Regions from separate parts of the Nesterenkonia halobia genome, predicted to be linked through region 2. Evidence: riboswitches for the same ligand, from Rfam matches in the RefSeq annotation. Region 2 holds a riboswitch; the other holds the start of a gene.
The links. Region 2 has a riboswitch for S-adenosylmethionine ahead of ABD652_RS12375 (LLM class flavin-dependent oxidoreductase). Riboswitches for the same ligand answer to the same signal wherever they lie in the genome.
Positions count from the first base shown of each region.

Region 1 (7,499 bases), on a different contig from region 2:
GCTCGACGTCGTCTTCGGCCGGGAGTGCTTCCTCAACGAGATCGTCTGGGCCTACGACTACGGCGGCCGGACGAAGAAGCGCTGGCCGACGAAGCACGACACCATCCTGGTCTACGTCAAGGATCCGCAGGCCTATCACTTCGACGCCGAGGCGGTGGACCGCGAGCCGTACATGGCGCCCGGGCTGGTCACCCCGGAGAAGGCCGCCCGCGGCAAGCTGCCCACCGACGTCTGGTGGCACACCATCGTCTCTCCGACGGGCCGCGAGAAGACCGGCTACCCGACGCAGAAGCCCACCGGACTGCTGCGCCGGATGGTCGCCGCCTCCTCCCGGCCCGGCGACTGGGTGCTGGACTTCTTCGCCGGCTCCGGCACGCTGGGCGCAGTCGCCGCGGAGACCGGCCGGCGCTTCGTCTGCATCGACTCCTCGCCGCACGCCGTCGAGGTGATGGGCCGCCGGCTGGGCGCCCACGCCGAGGTGCATCCGATCGATCCGGAGCGGAGCTCCGGCACGGGGACGGACGGACGGAGCCTGCCGCTCGGACCGCCCGCCGCGGGACAGGAGGCGCCGTCGTGATCGAGTTCCGTCAGGTGTCGAAGACCTACTCCGACGGCACCGCCGCCGTGGAGGACTTCAGCCTCACCGTGCCCTCGCACACCACCACAGTGCTGCTGGGCTCCTCGGGCTGCGGCAAGACCACGCTGCTGCGGATGGTCAATCGCATGGTCGAGCCCACGGCCGGCTCGGTGCGCATCGACGACGTCGACGTCGGCACTGTGCGGCCGGTGGCGCTGCGGCGCAGCATCGGCTACGTCATGCAGAACTCCGGGCTGATGCCGCATCGTCGCGTGGTCGAGGACATCGCCACCGTGCCGCGGCTGAACGGCGTCCCGCGGGCCGAGGCCCGCCGGCGCGCGATGGAGCTGATGGAGGTCGTCGGCCTCGATCCGCAGCTCGCCCGGCGCCATCCCGGCCAGCTCTCCGGCGGCCAGCAGCAGCGCGTGGGCGTCGCTCGCGCGCTGGCCGACGACCCGAACATCCTGCTGATGGACGAGCCCTTCGGCGCCGTCGACCCGCTGGTGCGACTCGAGCTGCAGCGGGAGCTGCGCCGGCTGCAGGACGACCTGCGCAAGACGATCGTCTTCGTCACCCACGACATCGACGAGGCGCTGGCGCTCGGCGACCAGATCGTGGTCCTCCGGCCCGGCGGCCGCACCGCCCAGACGGGCACGCCGCGCGAGCTCGTCGAGGCGCCCGCCGACGACTTCGTCTCCCGCTTCCTGGGGCTCGGCGCGGGGCGGCGGAAGCTCCGCGCCGCGCCGCGTCCCGGCGGGGGACAGGTGGTCACCGACGACGCCGGCCGGCCGCTGGGCGTGCTCGACGACGCCGACGGCGGGCCCTCCGCCGGCGCCGGGGAGTGACCGCCGTGCAGTGGATCCTGGAGAACCTCCCGCAGATCCTGGAACTGACCGTCGACCACCTGCTGCTCACCGTCCCGGCGGTGCTCGCGGCCTTCCTGCTGGCGCTGCCGCTGGGCCGGCTCGCCGTGCGGCTGCCGCGGCTGCGCGAGGCGCTGGTCGGCGGCATCGGACTGCTCTACGCGATCCCCTCGCTGCCGCTGTTCATCGTGCTGCCGCTGATCCTGGGCACCAGCATCCGGGAGCCGGTGAATGCGGTGATGGCGCTGACGCTGTTCGGTCTGGCGCTGATGGTGCGCTCGGCCGCCGACGCCTTCGGCTCGGTGGAGGAGGACGTGCGGCTGGCCGCCGTCGCCGTCGGGCACTCCGCCGCCGGCCGCTTCCTGACCGTCGAGCTGCCGCTGGCCGGCCCGGCGCTGCTGGCGGGGCTGCGGGTGGTCTCGGTCTCGACGATCAGCCTGGTCAGCGTCTCGGCGGTGCTGGGCATCACCAGTCTCGGCTCGCTGTTCACCGATGGCTTCGAACGTGGCATCGTCGCCTCGATCGTCGCCGGCATCGTGATGACCGCCGTGCTGGCGCTGGTGCTGGATCTGCTGCTGGTCGCCCTCGGCCGGGTGCTGATGCCCTGGCGGCGGCCGGCGCCGCGCCGTGCCGGCTCCCGAGAGGCGGCGCGGGCCGCGGAGCGGGGCGCGGCATGACCCCGCTGCTGGAGGCGCTGGACTGGGTGCTGACCGCCGACTCCTGGACGGGGCCGGGCGGACTCGGCGTCCGCGCCGGCGAGCACCTGCTCTACTCGCTGCTCGCCGTCGGGCTCTCGGCGCTGGTCGCGCTGCCGGCAGGGCTGTTCATCGGCCATACCGGCCGCGGCCGGGGGATCGCCGTGGTCAGCACCGGAGTCACGCGGGCGCTGCCCACGCTGGGGGTGATCACCCTGGTGGCGCTGGCCGCCGGGATCGGACTGACCGCTCCGATGGTCGCCTTCATCGTGCTGGCGGTTCCCTCGATCCTCGCCGGCGCGTACTCCGGCGTCGAGGCGGTGGACCCGCAGGTCGTCGACGCCGCCCGCGCCCAGGGGATGAGCCCGCGGCAGGTGCTGCTCGGCGTGGAGGTGCCGCTGGGCCTGCGGCTGATCCTCGGCGGCGTGCGGCTGGCGACGCTGCAGGTCGTGGCCACGGCGACGCTGGCCGCCTACGTCGGCGCCGGGGGCCTCGGCCGGCCGCTGTTCCTGGGCCTGCGCAACCACGACTATGCCATGATGCTGGGAGCGTCGATCGTGGTGATCCTGCTGGCCGTCGTGCTCGACGCGCTGTTCGCCCTCGGGCAGCGCCTGCTCGCCCGCCGGCCCGGCATCGCCTGATCCACCAGGAAGGGGAACGACTATGAACCATGCCTCGCCTCGCAGCACCCGTCTCCGCGGCAGGACGGCGAGCATCACCTCGCTGGCGACCGCCGCGCTGCTGGGCCTGACCGCCTGCTCCTCCTCGGATCCGCTGGCCGAGGGCGACGACGGCGGCGGGGGAGCGGGCGACGGCTCGGCCCTCGTCGTCGGCTCGCAGCAGTACTACTCGAACACGATCATCGCCGAGCTCTTCGCCCAGCGGCTCGAGGCCGAGGGCCACGAGGTCGAGCGCGAGTTCGAGATCGGACAGCGCGAGGTCTACATGCCCGAGGTCGAGTCCGGCGCCATCGACCTCTTCCCGGAGTACGCGGGCAACTTGCTGCAATACCTGGACTCGGAGGCCGAGGCCGCCACGCGCGAGGAGATCCTCGCCGGGCTGGAGGAGGCCCTGCCCGAGGGCGTCGAGACGCTGTCCGCCGCCGAGGCCACCGATCAGGACTCCTACGTGGTCACTGCCGAGTTCGCCGAGGAGCACGACCTGTCCAGCGTCGGCGACCTCGCCGACGTCGACGGCGGGGTGCGCATCGCGGCCAACTCCGAGTTCGCCACCCGGCCCTACGGGCCCGAGGGGCTGGAGGAGGTCTACGGGGTCGACGCCGAGGTGGTGCCGGTGGAGGACTCCGGCGGGCCGCTGACGGTGCGCGCGCTGACCGACGGCGACGCCGACGTCGCCGACATCTACAGCGCCGACCCCACGATCGAGGAGAACGACCTGGTCGTGCTCGACGATCCCGAGGAGCTGGTCCCGCCGCAGCCGGTGGTCCCGCTGGCCTCCGAGGCCGTCGGCGAGCAGGCGCGCGCGGCCGTCGAGGACGTCACCGCCGAGCTCACCAGCGAGGAGCTGCTGGCGCTGAACGGGCGCAGCATCGACGAGCAGGCCGCGGCCGAGGACATCGCCGCCGACTGGCTCGCCGAGAAGGACCTCGACTGAACACATGAACATTCATGACGATATGTGACATGTCGTCTTCTCTTCCTCCGGGGACCTGCAGTAGCGTGGGGCCCTGAACAACAGAATGACCCATCCAGAGCGGCTGAGAGATCTGGCTCGACGATGCCGCAGCAACCCGGATGACGTCCCTGCCGAGCAGGGCTTCGTGCCGGGTGCTAACGCCAGGACCGATGGAGGATCCATTGAGCACTGACGTGCCCGCGAAACCCGCAGCGCCCCGCCCGACCAAGCGCCCCAACGGGCAGTGGAAGGTCGACGGCACCGACCCGCTGAACCACAACGAGGAGTTCAAGCAGGAGGACAACGGCCTCAACGTGCGTCGCCGCATCGAGGAGGTCTACTCCAAGCAGGGCTTCTCCTCGATCTCGAACGACGACCTGCGCGGCCGCTTCCGCTGGTGGGGGCTGTACACCCAGCGGCGTCCCGGCGTGGAGGCCGGCGCGCACAACTCGCTGCCGCCCGAGGAGGTCGACGACGAGTACTTCATGCTGCGCGTGCGCATCGACGGCGGCGGGCTGAGCACCGAGCAGCTGCGCGTCGTCGGCGAGGTCTCCCGGGACTTCGCCCGCGACACCGCCGACGTCACCGATCGGCAGAACGTGCAGCTGCACTGGGTCGCCGTCGAGGACGTCCCGGAGATCTGGCGCCGGCTGGAGGCAGTCGGCCTGCACACCACCGAGGCCTGCGGCGACACCCCGCGGGTGATCCTCGGTTCGCCGGTGGCCGGGATCTCGGCCGACGAGGTCATCGACCCCACGCCGGTCATCCGCGAGATCTCCGACCGCTACATCGGGGATCCGGAGCTGGCGAACCTGCCGCGCAAGTACAAGACCGCGATCACCGGCCACCCCAGCCAGGACGTGGTCCACGAGATCAACGACTGCTCGCTGGTCGGCATCGACCACCCCGAGCACGGTCCCGGCTACGACCTGTGGGTCGGCGGCGGGCTGTCCACCAGCGCCCGGCTGGCCGAGCGGCTCGGCGCCTTCGTGACCGAGGAGCAGGCCGCCGAGGTCTGGCACGGGGTCACGCGGATCTTCCGCGACTACGGCTACCGCCGGCTGCGCAACAAGGCCCGGCTGAAGTATCTGATGGCCGACTGGGGCCCGGAGGAGTTCCGGCGCGTGCTCGAGGAGGAGTACCTCGGCTATGCGCTGTCCGACGGTCCGGCTCCGCCGACGCCGAACGTCCCCGGCGACCACATCGGCGTGCACCGGCAGAAGGACGGGCTGAACTACATCGGCGCCGCGCCGACCGTCGGACGGGTCTCCGGCACGCTGCTGGTGCAGCTGGCCGACCTGCTCGAGGTCCACGGCTCGGCCCGGCTGCGCACCACGCCGTTCCAGCACCTGGTGATCCTCGACGTCGCCGACGAGCACGTCGCGGCGGTGCAGGCCGGACTCCGTGAGCTGGGCCTGGACCCGGCGCCGTCGGTGTTCCGCCGTTCGACCATCGCCTGCACCGGCATCGAGTTCTGCAAGCTGGCCATCGTCGAGACCAAGGCCAACGCGGCCACCGCCGTCGGCGAGCTCGAGGAGCGGCTGGCCGACGTCGCCGAGCAGATGCCGCAGCGGCTGACGCTGCACATCAACGGCTGCCCGAACTCCTGCGCCCGCATCCAGACCGCCGACATCGGCCTGAAGGGCCAGCTGCTGCCCGACGGCGACGGCGGCAAGTCGCCCGGCTATCAGGTCCATCTGGGCGGCGGGCTGACCTCCGAGCAGCGTGACGACCCGGGACTGGGCCGGACGGTGCGCGGGCTCAAGGTCACCACGGAGGAGCTCGTCGACTATGTCGAGACGCTGGTCCGCCGCTTCCTGGCGGAGCGGACCGCCGGCGAGACCTTCGGCCAGTGGGCCCACCGCGCCGACGAGGAGCGCCTGCAGAAGGAGGAGGTGACCGCCGCATGAGCGCCGCGACCGACCGCGCCTGCGCCGTCGCCGAGGCGCCCGTCGACGTCGACCGACTCCGTGCGCTGGCCGCCGAGGGGGCCGAGACCCTGGGCTGGGAGGCCTCCGCCGAGGAGGTCATCGCCTGGGTGGGCGAGCACTTCTCCGTCGAGGACCTGGCGGTGGCCTGCTCCATGGCCGACGCCGTCGTGCCCTCGCTGGTGGCCGACCAGTTCCCCGGCGTCGACGTGCTCTTCCTGGAGACCGGATATCACTTCACCGAGACGCTGGCGACCCGCGACGAGGTCGCGCGCCAGCTCGACGTGACCGTCGTCGACGTCACCCCGAAGCTCAGCGTCGCCGAGCAGGACGCCGCGCACGGCAAGGACCTCTTCGCCAGCGATCCGGCGGCCTGCTGCCGGATGCGCAAGGTCGAGCCGCTGAACGACGCGCTGGCCGGGTACCGCGTCTGGTTCTCCGGCGTGCGCCGCGAGGAGGCCCCGACGCGGCTGAACACTCCGCTGGTGACCTTCGACGAGGCCCACGGGCTGATCAAGGTCAACCCGCTGGCCACCTGGCGCCACGAGGACCTGGTGGACCACTCGGCCCGGCGGCGGCTGCCGGTGAACCTGCTGCGCGACAACGGCTACCCATCGATCGGCTGCAAGCCCTGCACCCGACCGGTCGCGCCGGGGGAGGACCCCCGGGCCGGCCGCTGGTCGGGCAGCGGCAAGATCGAGTGCGGCATCCACACCGCCGCCGCGACGGAGAGCTGATGAGCACCGGACACGTCGCCCTGGTCGGCGGCGGGCCGGCCCCGAGCGAGCTGATCACCGTGCGCGGCCGCGAGCTGCTGACCGCCGCCGACGTCGTCGTCGCCGACCGGCTGGGCCCGCGGGGCCTGCTGGACGAGCTCGGCGCGGACGTCGAGGTCGTCGAGGTCGGCAAGGAGCCCGGTCGGCAGTCGGCCACGCAGGACGAGATCAACGAGCTGCTCGTCGACCGCGTGCGGGCCGGCCGCCGGGTGGTGCGGCTGAAGGGCGGCGATCCCTATGTGCTGGGCCGCGGCGGCGAGGAGCGCGAGCACTGCCGCGCCCACGGCGTCGACGTCGAGGTGGTCCCCGGCATAACCTCGGCCTCCGCGGTGCCGGCGGCCGCCGGGATCCCGCTGACCCATCGCGGGCTGGCCCGCGGCTTCACCGTGATCACCGGCCACGAGGATCTGGACGTGGTGCCGCGCTCGGCGCAGCACACGCTGGTGATCCTCATGGGAGTCTCCACGCTGCCGCGGGTGAGCCGCCAGCTGATGGCCGACGGCCACGACCCCGAGACGCCGGTGGGCGTGGTGGAGTCCGGCGGGACCGAGGCGCAGCGCGTGACGCTGGGTCGGCTGCACAGCATCGCCGAGACCGCCGCTCAGCGGCAGGTGGCCAACCCCGCAGTGATCGTCGTCGGGCAGGTGGTCACCCTCGCCGACGACTGGACCGACGAGACGACCGGCGCGACGACGCCCCCGCGACCCGCTTCCGACACGAAGGACGGACACAGACCATGACTGCTGAGAACCTGACCGCCGCGTCCGAGTTCATCCCCGACGCGGCCCGCCGCATCGCTGTGATCGGCTCCGGACCCGCAGGGGTCTACGCCGCCGACAACCTGGCCCGCTCCGAGGGCGGCGAGGCGCTGGCGATCGACCTCTTCGACCGCTACCCGACGCCCTTCGGGCTGATCCGCTACGGCGTCGCGCCGGACCACCCGCGCATCAAGGGCATCGTCAAGGCCCTGCACAAGGTGATGGAGCGCGACGGCATCCGCTTCATCGGCAACGTCGACTACGGCA
Region 1 covers NZ_BAAAYG010000002.1:59,692-67,190, forward strand. The annotation lists gene ABD652_RS01070 (DNA-methyltransferase) at 1-577, shown strand, start outside; gene ABD652_RS01075 (ABC transporter ATP-binding protein) at 574-1,422, shown strand; gene ABD652_RS01080 (ABC transporter permease) at 1,428-2,117, shown strand; gene ABD652_RS01085 (ABC transporter permease) at 2,114-2,776, shown strand; gene ABD652_RS01090 (ABC transporter substrate-binding protein) at 2,799-3,749, shown strand; SAM riboswitch class I at 3,837-3,947, shown strand; gene ABD652_RS01095 (nitrite/sulfite reductase) at 3,953-5,680, shown strand; gene ABD652_RS01100 (phosphoadenylyl-sulfate reductase) at 5,677-6,435, shown strand; gene cobA (uroporphyrinogen-III C-methyltransferase) at 6,435-7,214, shown strand; gene ABD652_RS01110 (FAD-dependent oxidoreductase) at 7,211-7,499, shown strand, end outside.
Region 1: another riboswitch for S-adenosylmethionine. It lies ahead of ABD652_RS01095 (nitrite/sulfite reductase); the one in region 2 lies ahead of ABD652_RS12375 (LLM class flavin-dependent oxidoreductase).

Region 2 (7,499 bases):
CGCGGGCGGCGTCGGTCAGCACGACGAAGGCCACGGCCGCGTGGCCGGTGGTCGGGTCCTCGACCGGGCAGACGCCGGCCTCGACGACGTCGGAGTGGGTGACCAGCGCCGACTCGATCTCGATGGTCGAGAGCCGGTGGCCGGAGATGTTGATGACCTCGTCGATGCGGCCGAGGATCCACAGGTCGCCGTCGGCGTCCTGCTTGGCGCCGTCGCCGGCGAGGAACCAGCCCTGCTCGGCGTACTGCGCCCAGTAGGAGGTGTAGTACCGCTCCGGATCGCCCCAGACGGTGCGCGCCATCGACGGGCCGGTGCGGGTGAGCACGATGTTCCCCTGGGTCTCGGCGTCCACCGGCGCGCCGGCGTCGTCGACGACGGCGGCCTCCCAGCCGGGCATCGCCCGGCTCGCGCTGCCGGGCTTCAGCGTGCGGGTCGCCGCGTCCTCCGGGCGCGGGGAGAGCACTGTGGAGCCGGACTCGGACTGCCACCAGGTGTCGACCAGGGGGAGCGCGGGCCGTCCGGCGTCGTCGACGGTGTCCCGGCCGATCTCCCGCCGGATCCACCGCCAGGCCTCGGGGTTGACCGCCTCGCCGACGGTGCCGGCCAGCCGGATGCTGGAGAGGTCGTATTCGGCCGGGACGCCGTCGGGGAAGGCGCCCATCAGCGAGCGCACCAGCGTCGGGGCGGTGTAGTAGCTGGTCACTCCGAGGCGCTGGATGATCTCGAAGTGCCGGCCCGGATGCGGGGTGGTCGGCGTGCCCTCGTAGATCACCTGGGTCGCCCCGGCGGCCAGCGGCCCGTAGATCTCATAGGTGTGGGCGGTGACCCAGGCCAGATCCGCCGTGCACCAGTGGACGTCCTCGCCCCGCCGCGCGGGATCCGGGTGGGCGAAGAGCCGCAGATGGGTGAACAGCGCCCCGGTCAGATAGCCGCCGGTGGTGTGCACCAGGCCCTTGGGCTTCCCGGTGGTGCCGGAGGTGTACATGATGAACAGCTCGTGCTCGGCGTCGAAGAACTCCGGCTCGTGCACCGGCGAGGCGGCGTCGACAACGTCGCCCCAGGCCACGTCGCGGCCGGCGGTCCAGGCCACCTCCGAGCCGGTGCGCTCGACGACCAGCACGTGCTCGATCGCGTTCTCCCCGGCGACGGCGGCGTCGGCGTTCTCCTTCACCGGCACCGCCTGTCCGCGGCGGAACTGCCCGTCGGTGGTGACCAGCAGCTTCGCGGCGGTGTCCTCGACGCGGAAGCGCAGCGCCTCGGCGGAGAAGCCGCCGAAGACCAGCGAGTGCACCGCCCCGATCCGCGCGCAGGCCAGGGTGATGACCACGGTCTCGACCAGCACCGGCAGGTAGATCACCACCCGGTCGCCGGCGCCGACGCCCAGGGCGGTCAGCGCGTTCGCCGCGCGGTTCACCTGGTCCTGCAGCTCCGCGTAGGTGACGTCGCGCCGGTCGCCGGGCTCGCCCTCGAAGTGCAGGGCGACGACGTCGCCGCGGCCGGCGGCCACATGGCGGTCGACGCAGTTCACCGCGGCGTTGAGCGTGCCGCCGGAGTACCAGCGGATGTCCGGGCCGCGCTGCGCCTGCGGGTCCGGCGGGGTCCACGAGTGGGTGGTCTCCCAGGGCGTCTGCCAGTCCAGCAGGGCGGCCGCCGTCGCCCAGAACTCCAGGCGCTCGTCCTCGGTCTGCGGGTCGGCCCAGGCGTGGACGTCGGCGGCCAGCGGCTCGGCGGGCGCGACGGCGGTCTCGGCGAACGTCTCGGCGAACGTCTCGGCGGCCCGGGTCACCGGTCACCGTCCGGCACCGGCTCCGGGGCGTGCACCTGGGCGAACTCGCTGCGGTGGAAGACCAGCGGCCGGACCGCCTCCTGCTCGTCCACCGAGACGTCGAGGACCTCCAGGACGACGATGTCGTGGTCGCCGGCGGTGACCTGGTCGTGGATGCGGGTGGTCAGCGTCAGCGGCGAGCCGTCCAGGGTGATCGCGCCGTCGTCGCCGGTGCTTCGGGCGACGCCGTCGAAGCGGGAGGCGCGGTCCTTCGAGGCGATCTGCCGGCACAGCCCGTGCTGGCCGCGGCCGAGCACCGAGATGCCCAGCCGGCCGGCGCCGTCGCGCAGCCGCGGCCACGTCGAGGAGGTGTGCTGCACGGCGAAGGTGACCAGCGGCGGATCCAGCGAGACTCCGACGGTGAAGGTGGAGGCGATCAGCGCCTCCGGGGTCCCGTCGACCTCGGCGGCGACGGTGACCACGCCCTGCGGGAACTCGGCGAAGGCGCGGCGCAGCCGCAGCGGATCCAGAGGCGTCGGCGTCCCGACGTCGACGGACGTGGCGGGGGCCTCGGCGGCGAGGGCGGGTGCGGATGCTGGCATCGGCGATTCACTCCCATCGGTCCTGGCGGTAGCACCCGACTCAAACGGGTTGCTGCGGCGTCGACGAGCCAGATCTCTCAGCCGCTCGGGATGGATACACGGTTCACGGTACGGGGTGCCGATGCCCGGGTCCAACGTGGGGCTCATCATGTGAGACGTGATGTCATCCGGCGTCATGCGCCCCGGCGGGCGTCGCCGAAGGTGTCCGGAATGTGGACCGCGACTCCGAGGAACGTCGGAAGGACGTGTACAGTGCGGTCCGTACCATCCAGAGCGGCCGAGAGACCTGGCTCGTCGACGCCGCAGCAACCCGGATCCGCCGGGTGCTAAAGCCAGGACCGATGGAGGTCTCCTCCCTCGCGCACCCCCGATCGGCGGCTCGCTCCGCCGGTTCGCCGCGCGAGGGGCGCCTGCATCGGCGAGCCACACGAGGAGCACCGCATGACGCATACCCCGTCCCAGCCGCCGACCACCCCCGCCGGACAGCGCGAGATCCTGTTCAACGCCTTCGACATGAACTGCGTGGTCCACCAGTCCCCGGGACTGTGGCGCCACCCGGAGGACCGGGCCCGGGAGTACAATACGCTGAAGTACTGGACCGACGTTGCGAAGACCCTGGAGAAGGGGCTGTTCGACGGCCTGTTCATCGCCGACGTCCTCGGCCCCTACGACGTCTACGCCTCGAACCCCGACGCCGCGCTGTCCTCCGGCGCGCAGGTGCCGGTCAACGACCCGTTCCTGCTGGTCTCGGCGATGGCCGCGGTGACCGAGCACCTCGGCTTCGGGCTGACCGCCGGCACCGCCTACGAGCACCCGTACCCCTTCGCCCGCCGTCTGGGCAGCCTGGACCACCTCACCGGCGGCCGCGTGGGCTGGAACGTCGTCACCGGCTACCTTCCCTCGGCCGCGCAGAACATGGGCCAGGAGGACCAGCTGGAGCACGACGCCCGCTACGACCACGCCGACGAGTACATGGACGTGGTCTACAAGCTGCTCGAAGGCTCCTGGGAGGACGACGCCGTCGTCGCCGACAAGGCCTCCGGCGTCTTCACCGACACCTCCAAGGTCCACCGCATCGAGCACCAGGGCGAGCACTTCAAGACCCCGGGCATCTCGGTGGTCGAGCCGTCGCCGCAGCGCACGCCGGTGATCTACCAGGCCGGCGCCTCCACCCGCGGGCGGGCCTTCGCCGGCAAGCACGCCGAGGCGGTGTTCATCAATCCGCCGACGAAGGAGCTGGCCAAGCAGTCGGTGCAGCGGATCCGCCAGGCCGCCGTCGACGCCGGCCGCGACCCCTACTCGGTGCGCATCTTCGCCATGCAGACGGTGGTCACCGGCGCCGACGACGCCGCCGCACAGGCGAAGTACGACGACCTGGTCCAGTACATCGACCCGATCGGCGGGCTGGTGCTGATGTCGGGCTGGATGGGGCTGGACCTCAGCCAGTTCGACCTCGACCAGCCGATCGGCGACGTCGAGTCCAACGCCATCCAGTCCACCGTCGAGACCTTCCAGAAGGCCTCCGGCCGCGAGGGCGAGCCGTGGACTGTGCGGCAGCTGGCCGAATGGGTCGGCGTCGGCGGCTTCGGCCCGGTGATCGTCGGCGGCGGCGAGTCCGCGGCCCGGCAGCTCGTCGAGTGGCAGGAGGAGACCGACGTCGACGGGTTCAACCTGGCGTACCACATCACGCCGGGGACCTTCGAGGACATCGTCGAGCACGTGGTCCCCGAGCTGCAGAAGCTCGGCCGCTACAAGACCGAGTACACCTCCGGCACCATGCGCCATAAGCTCTTCGGCGACGGCGACCACCTGCCCGACGACCACCACGGCGCCCAGTTCCAGCTGCGCCGGCAGACGCAGACCAGCTGAGAGGGCCGGACATGACCACATCCCAGGAGTTCACCCGGCGCCTCGACGCCGGGCCGGTGATCTGCGCCGAAGGCTTCCTCTTCGAGCTCGAGCGCCGCGGGTACCTCTCCGCCGGCGAGTTCGTCCCCGAGGTCGCCCTCGAGCACCCGGAGGCGCTGCGCGGGCTGCACGTCGACTTCCAGCGCGCCGGATCGGACATCGTCGAGGCCTTCACCTACAACGGGCACCGCGAGAAGATGCGGGTCATCGGCAAGGAGGACCTGCTCGAGCCGCTGAACCGCGCGGCCCTGCAGATCGCCCGGCAGGTGGCCGACGAGCGGCCCGGCGACCTGGTCGCCGGCAACATCTCCAACACCAACATCTGGGACCCGGCCGATCCGGCCGCCCAGGCGGAGGTGCGCGGGATGTTCGAGGAGATGGTCGGCTGGGCCGTCGACGAGGGTGCCGACATCATCGTCGCCGAGACCTTCTACTACGCCGGCGAGGCGCTCGCGGCCCTGGAGATCGCGAAGGCGAGCGGGCTGGCCGTGGTCACCACGCTGGCGCCGATGGCCACCGAGCGGATGTCCGACGACGTCGGCATCGTCGAGACCGCCCAGCGGCTGGAGCAGGCCGGCGCCGACGTCGTCGGGCTCAACTGCTTCCGCGGGCCGCAGACCACCATGCCGTGGCTGCGCCGGATCCGCGAGGCGGTCTCCTGCCACGTGGGTGCGCTGCCGGTGCCCTACCGGACCACGGAGGAGGAGCCGACCTTCTTCAACCTCTCCGACGAGTCCGCCGCAGTGCCCGCCCCGCACGGGCGGACCTTCCCGACGGCGCTGGATCCGCTGTTCACCAACCGGTATGAGATCCGCTCCTTCGCCGAGGAGGCGCTGGCGCTGGACGTGCAGTACCTCGGAGTGTGCTGCGGCGCCGCACCGATCCACATCCGCGAGGTCGCCGAGGCCGCGGGGCGGACGACGCCGGCGAGCCGGTACGGCGAGCGGATGCAGAACCACTTCATGTACGGCTCGCACGAGCGGCTGCCCGAGCACATCGCCGGGCTGGGCGAGACCGCCTGAGCTTCCGGGGCCGTGCGCCGGGGCCCGGGTCCCGGCGCGCGGCCTCGGCCCTCCATGCGCGGCCCGCCGACGCGTTGGCTCTGGAGTTCGGGCCTTAACCCCCTCGATTCCGGCGGGGGTTAAGGCCCGAACTCCAGAGCCAACGGTGTGTGGGCGGGGCGCCGGGCCGACGGCGTCGTTCAGAGGTGCTGCGACAGGACCAGCTCAGGCTCGCCCGTCTCGGGCTGGGCCTCCTGGAAACCGTGGCGCCTGTAGAAGCGCCGGGCATCCCTGTCCTGGGCATCCACCGGAACCTCCACCCATGCGACGTCGGCCGCCCGGGCGTCGTCGAGCACTGCGCGGATCAGCAGCGAACCCGGGCCGACGGAGCGCAGCGCAGGCACCACGTAGAGCTCGTCCAGCAGGTCGACCGGATGATCGGACCAGACGTTCGCCCGGCGGGTGACCAGGGCCAGGCCCGCCGCCGTCGTCGCCTCGGTGACGAGCCAGGCACGAGTCCGGTCGGTCGGCAGCATCCGGCGCAGCCGGTCGGCGAGCACCGCCGGCCCGGGCGTGGGCGAGCCGAACTCCGTGTTGAAGTCGTGCAGCAGGCGCGCGAGGACGTCGGCGTCCGCGACGGTCGCGCGGCGGACCCGCGTCTCGTGGGGCGCCGTCCCGTGGGGCATCGTCGATCCTCCTGGAGAGGGCGTGCGACGAACCTAGCCGGGGGAGCGGCCGGAGCGGAAGCCCTGGGCGCATACGTCGCTTCTGGAGTTCGGGCCTCCGCCACCGCTGAGATCGACGGGGACTGATCCCCGAATTTCAGAGCTGGCGTCGTCTCGAAGGCGAACGACGGGAGTCGCCCATCATGGAGACAAGGTCTGCGGTGTTGCCTGGGGCCTCGAGTCGTGCTGTTCTGCGACCTCCTCCTCCAAGCGCCTTCCCCGGGCACGCAATGTCGCATAGGCCGCCTGTACCGCCGGGTTTCGCAGGGCCTCGGCGCGTCCGACCGCCCAGTAGGAGAGCTCGTGGGCGTAGTTCTCCGGCAGGATCCGGCGCAGTCTGGTGTCGCGTTCGGCCAGAAAGTCGGGGAGCAGGCCGATGCCAGCGCCGGCGGCCGTGGCCGTGACGTGGGAGAGAACGTTCGTCGAGGCGATGCCGCGGCGCATGCTGGGCAGCGACTCCGTAGCGCGGTCGAGGTCGTCGATGGTCAGCACCGCTTCGACGTAATAGTTGAGTCGATGCCCCGCGAGGTCAGTGATCGAGTGCGGAGTGCCGTGTCGCTCGAGATACTCGTCCGTGGCGTAGAGCCGCAGAGCGTAGTCCATGATGTGTTCGGCGTGGGCACGATGGAGCTGCGGACGTCCGACGACGATCTCCAGGTCCAGCCCCGAACGGTTCTGCCGGGCGCGCTGGGTGGCACTGATGAGTTCCACGGCGAGATTCGGATGCGCATCCTGGAGCTCGGACAGCGCCGGCGTCGCCACCTGGACGGCGAAGGCGTCGGGCGATCCGATGCGCACGACCCCGGAGATGCGGGCGTTCCCGTCGCCGTCGTCGACGAGGTCGGCCAACGCCTCTTCGATGCGCTCGGCGGCAGAGAGAGCTCGCTGGCCCAGAGCGGTCATCTCCCAGCCGGCGGGGGAGCGGCTCAGCAGGCGACCGCCCAGCGCATTCTCGAGTCCGACAATGCGACGCGACACTGTCGAATGGTTGATCGACAGAGCGTCGGCGGCGGCCGTGTACCGACCGAGTCGCGCGACGGCTAGAAAGGTCATCAGCTCGTCGAGGTGGCTTGCCAGCCCTTCGGTTCCGGGCGGCAGGTCGTGTGCGGCAGGTCCGGAGAGTCGCGTCATGCCCTGAGTGTGCATGAACGCACATCCGGGGTGCAATGTTCCCTTCCTTCTGTGCATTGAGTGGCGGTCGATGCCTCCTTAGTGTGATTCGTGACACATCAGTCGGCGATGCGGAGTCCCTCCGCTCAGCGACGGTCACTGCGTCCGACCCGAGGAAGCGGCCGGGCGGACTCATTTGAAGGAGGAGCTATGACGACGTACGGATGGATCGGTCTGGGCAACATGGGCGGTCCGATGACGGCGAACCTGGTTGCGGCCGGGCACACCGTCCGTGGATTCGACCTGGACGCCGGGGCCGCCGCGGAGGCCGCCGCCCGCGGGGTGGACATCGTCGGCAGCATCGCCGAAACGGTGGCCGGTGCCGACG
Region 2 covers NZ_BAAAYG010000012.1:32,308-39,806, reverse strand. The annotation lists gene acs (acetate--CoA ligase) at 1-1,786, opposite strand, end outside; gene ABD652_RS12380 (flavin reductase family protein) at 1,783-2,367, opposite strand; SAM riboswitch class I at 2,378-2,464, opposite strand; SAM riboswitch class I at 2,629-2,715, shown strand; gene ABD652_RS12375 (LLM class flavin-dependent oxidoreductase) at 2,809-4,236, shown strand; gene ABD652_RS12370 (homocysteine S-methyltransferase family protein) at 4,248-5,297, shown strand; gene ABD652_RS12365 (GNAT family N-acetyltransferase) at 5,477-5,962, opposite strand; gene ABD652_RS12360 (LysR family transcriptional regulator) at 6,143-7,132, opposite strand; gene mmsB (3-hydroxyisobutyrate dehydrogenase) at 7,322-7,499, shown strand, end outside.